DNA from 2 places in the Ruegeria sp. BG5 genome. Region 1 is predicted to be linked to the other one. Evidence: riboswitches for the same ligand, from Rfam matches in the RefSeq annotation. Region 1 holds a riboswitch; the other holds the start of a gene.
The links. A riboswitch is a leader RNA that binds a small molecule or an ion and turns the genes downstream of it on or off. The one in region 1 is predicted to bind cobalamin.

Region 1 (2,200 bases):
CAGGCCGATATCCTTTTTGACAAGGTCCATGGTAAAGGAAATATCGCGCGAGCCGTTCAGGATGACCTGGCTTTCGGTCTCATGCACAAATGAGGTGCCAGACGAGATCTTGATCGCCTCATAGGTCGTGTTCAGGTCCATCCCGGCGGCTTTGGCGGTCACCAGCGCTTCGGCGCAGGTGATCAGGTTGGCGGTGGCCAGATAGTTGGTCAGAACTTTCAGAACCGAGGCCGAGCCGAGATCGCCGGTATGCAACACCCGACGGCCCATCGTTGTCAGGAAGGGCAGGATTCGCTCAAAAGTATCCCGGTCGCAACCCGCGAAGATCGAGATATTGCCGGTTGCCGCCCGGTGGCATCCGCCGGAAACGGGGCAATCAACCGCCGCCCCGCCCCGTTCGATGACCATGGCACCCAGCCGCTTGGCCTCGGCCTCGTCGGTGGTGGACATTTCCATCCAAATTTTGCCGGGGCCGACCTCGGGCAACATCTCCTGCATCACCGCGTCCGAGGCGGCAGGCGATGGCAGGCAGGTGATCACCGCGTCGCAATCGTGCATCAGCTGGGCCGGGCTTTCGGCGGCCTTTGCGCCCTTTTCGACGAATTCTGCCACCAGGTCTGCATTGAGGTCATGGACCGTCAGGTCGATCCCGTTGCGCAGCAATGAGCCCGAGAGTTTTCCGCCCACATTTCCAAGTCCGATGAACCCAACTTTCATTATTCGCGTCTCCCTGCGTGTTTTCCGGTATGCGACCATGTCGCGGGCACCGCGTCATGCCGCCCAGCGACGCTGGCAGGTCGCTTTTCATCCTAGCCACGCGATGGTGGTCGCATCGCGCTTGACAACCTGCCCGCACGTGCCGCATGTCCCTGTCGTTGGTGTCGGCGACAGCCGATGAAAAGGGAATGCGTCAACGGTTTATCCGCCAAACGCAGCCGCCCCCGCGACCGTGACCGGAGAGGGTGCCCAATGCCACTGGCCTGCCAGGCCGGGAAGGCGGGACATCCGACAGAGGAGCCAGACGAACCGGGCCTCTGACATCCGCAAGCCGGGAGACCTGCCAGCACCCGAAGTTGAAACCGGGCGGGGTGTTCCGGTGTCGGGTCCATGTGCATCGCGTGGCCCGCATGAAACCCCGTCCCCCGCGAAGAGGATTTGGGGGGATGAGAGACATGACCGAGACTGCGCCGGTCGAGCTGCTGGTTTGCACCACGTGCCGCCGTGGTCTGCCCATCGAGGATGATGACCAGCGCCCCGGCACATTGCTGCACAAAGCGCTGGAACAGGCGGACCTGCCCGAGGGCGTCACACTGAAAGCCGTCGAATGCCTGTCGAATTGCGATCAGGGCTGTTCCATCGTGCTGCGTGGCGGGCCGGATCGCTGGACCTTTGTCTATGAGAACCTCAACGAAACCGATCACGTTGACGTCATCGTCGACGGAGCGACCAAGTATCTGGCCACCGAGGACGGCTTGGTCAAATGGCGCGAGCGCCCCGAACATTTTCGCAAAAACTGCGCCTCGCGCATTCCCCCGATTGGAGCCCTGAAATGAGCAACCTCGAAAAACTCCCCGTCACCGTCATCACCGGCTTTCTGGGCTCGGGCAAAACGACGCTGGTCAAGCATCTGATGCAGAACCCGCAAGGCAAACGTCTGGCCGTGGTGGTCAACGAGTTCGGCGATGTGGGCGTTGATGGCGACATCCTGAAATCCTGCGCGATCCCGGATTGCCCGGCGGAAAACATCATGGAACTGGCCAATGGCTGCATCTGCTGCACCGTGGCCGATGACTTCATCCCCACCATCGAGGCGCTGATGGCGCTGGAGCCGCGCCCGGATCATATCCTGATCGAAACTTCAGGCCTCGCCCTGCCGAAACCGCTGCTGAAGGCGTTCGACTGGCCCGATATCCGGTCGAAGATCACCGTGGACGGCGTGATCGCCTTGGCAGATGCCGAGGCTGTCGCCGCCGGTCGCTTCGCCCCGAATGTCGAGGCGGTGGATGCCCAGCGCTTGGCCGATGACTCGATCGACCACGAAACACCTTTGTCGGAGGTGTTCGAGGACCAGATCTCCTGCGCCGACATCATCCTGCTGACCAAACCCGATCTGGCCGGTCCCGAAGGTGTGGCGAAAGCCAAAGAAATCATCGCGGCCGAAGCCCCGCGCCCTCTGCCCGTGGTTGAAGTGGCCGAAGGT
Region 2 (2,200 bases), 2.0 Mb from region 1:
TTCTGGGCCCAATGATCCTGACTGCGGCCTTGTCACTGGGCGATTTCATCCACACCCGCCCACCGCGCGAGGCGATCCTTGTCGCGCAATTCTTTATCGGCTGCACCATCGGCGTGAAATTTATCGGTGTCACATGGGTCGAGCTGCGCAAAGTTGTGGCGGCGGGCTGCGCCTATGTTGTTGTGCTGGCCATACTTGCGGCAGCCTTCACGGCCCTTGTGACCACGTTGGGGTTCGGGCAACCGATCGAGGCCTTCCTCGCCTTTGCCCCCGGCGGGCAGGCTGAAATGACGGTCTTGGCCATCGTCTCGGGCGCGGATCTCGGGTTTGTCATTACCCACCATCTGACACGGATCGTTCTGGTGATCATCGGCGCGCCCATCGCGGCCAGTCTTCTGGTGCGCTGGTCCGGCTCTCGGGATTAGAGGGGTTTCGCAGTTTGATTTGGGTTCAATTCCTGCCGGGTTGCAATCCGACGCTGCGTGCTTTGCTGGCACCAGTAGACACAGCTTTGGCCTTATGAGACTGTGCTGCCGATGGTGTCCGACGCTCTGAGTCGGCTGAAAAGGGAATGCGGTGCGGGCAAACGCCCAAAGCCGCAACTGCCCCCGCAACTGTAAGCGGCGAGCGACCCCCGACAGACCACTGGATGACCCCGCTTGGGTTGTCCGGGAAGGACGGGGACAGCGAAGAACCGCAAGTCAGGAGACCTGCCATCTCCGGCGCATATGTGCCGCAGTCACCTTAACTCGGGCGGGGTGCCCGTGGACGGAGCGACAAGAGATGGACCGCACTGGCCAGACACCACTGTTGATGACCCACACAAGCCGCCCAAAAGCGCGGAGGGCGTCGTTATGCTTGACCTGACCATTTCCCAACTGGATACCGGCCACGTGCCACCGCAGCGCGCGCAAGAGCTGGGGCAGATGGGCTATATGCAATGGCTGGGCGGCCTGCCCGGTTCGGCAAACTACCACGCGCAGGCGCGGATTGCTTTGGCCAAGGCCAAACCGTTTGCCGAGACTTCTCCCGCCATCGCTGTGTTCTGCGACCTGCTGGCCCGATCCATGCAGATGCCCCTGGAACCATTGTTCCTGGCCCTGCCCGCAAAACAGCGCCGAGGGGGCCATCGCGCGCGCCGCGCCGCCTTGTGACCTCATGCGGGCAATTCAGCCTGTGCCACCGCCCGCATTTTGGACGATTTTGGCCGGGCAATGCTTTGACTGCTTATTGGTGATTTCGTTGGATATGCGCGACGAACAAGACACATTATGACGCAAGCTCATAATTTAGTCGAATAACAATCATTTCACCTCATAATGCCAACGCGCTATACCTTCGGCCCACACAGCCGATTGGATACCGCGAATGCTTGACTTTACCTTGCCCGACACACCCGCGCTCGCGACGCTGCGCGCATTGGCTGCCCAGCGCATCCTGATCCTTGACGGGGCCATGGGCACAATGATCCAGACGCTGAACATGACCGAAGAGGATTTTACCGCCAACGGTCACATCCATGGCCCCGGCTGTCGGCATCACTATCACCCGGATCATCCGCAACAGGGCAACAACGACCTGTTGGTGCTGACCCAGCCGCAGGCAGTTGAGGACATTCAATACGAGTTCGCAATGGCCGGGGCGGATATCCTTGAAACCAACACTTTTTCCTCAACCACCATCGCGCAAGCTGATTACGGGCTGGAGGCTGCGGTGCATGATCTGAACGTCGCAGGCGCGCAGGTGGCCCGGCGCGCGGCGGACCGGGCCACGGCTGAGGATGGCAGACCCCGGTTTGTGGCCGGGGCTGTGGGTCCGACGAACCGGACGGCCTCGATCAGCCCGGATGTGAACGATCCCGGATACCGAGCCGTCAGTTTCGATGATCTGCGCACAGCCTATGGCCAGCAGATCGACGGGCTGATCGAAGGAGGCTCTGACCTGATCCTGATCGAGACGATCTTTGACACGCTGAACGCCAAGGCGGCGATTTTCGCGGCCTTCGAGAGTTTCGCCAAGGCCGGACGCCGCCTGCCGCTGATGATCTCGGGCACGATCACCGATGCCTCGGGCCGGACGCTTTCTGGCCAGACGCCCACCGCCTTCTGGCATTCGGTCGCCCATGCGCGCCCTTTCACCGTCGGGCTGAACTGTGCCCTTGGCGCAGAATCCATGCGCCCGCATATGGCCGAGATTTCAA

Region 2: another riboswitch for cobalamin. It lies ahead of ACR0KX_RS00565 (hypothetical protein); the one in region 1 lies ahead of ACR0KX_RS10135 (DUF1636 domain-containing protein).

The regions. Positions count from the first base shown of each region.
Region 1 is NZ_JBQFTC010000001.1:2,122,365-2,124,564, forward strand. Features, by position in the region: gene ACR0KX_RS10130 (NAD(P)-dependent oxidoreductase) at 1-756, opposite strand, end outside; cobalamin riboswitch at 860-1,079, shown strand; gene ACR0KX_RS10135 (DUF1636 domain-containing protein) at 1,173-1,553, shown strand; gene cobW (cobalamin biosynthesis protein CobW) at 1,550-2,200, shown strand, end outside.
Region 2 is NZ_JBQFTC010000001.1:128,298-130,497, reverse strand. Features, by position in the region: gene ACR0KX_RS00570 (AbrB family transcriptional regulator) at 1-425, shown strand, start outside; cobalamin riboswitch at 521-732, shown strand; gene ACR0KX_RS00565 (hypothetical protein) at 855-1,154, shown strand; gene ACR0KX_RS00560 (homocysteine S-methyltransferase family protein) at 1,369-2,200, shown strand, end outside.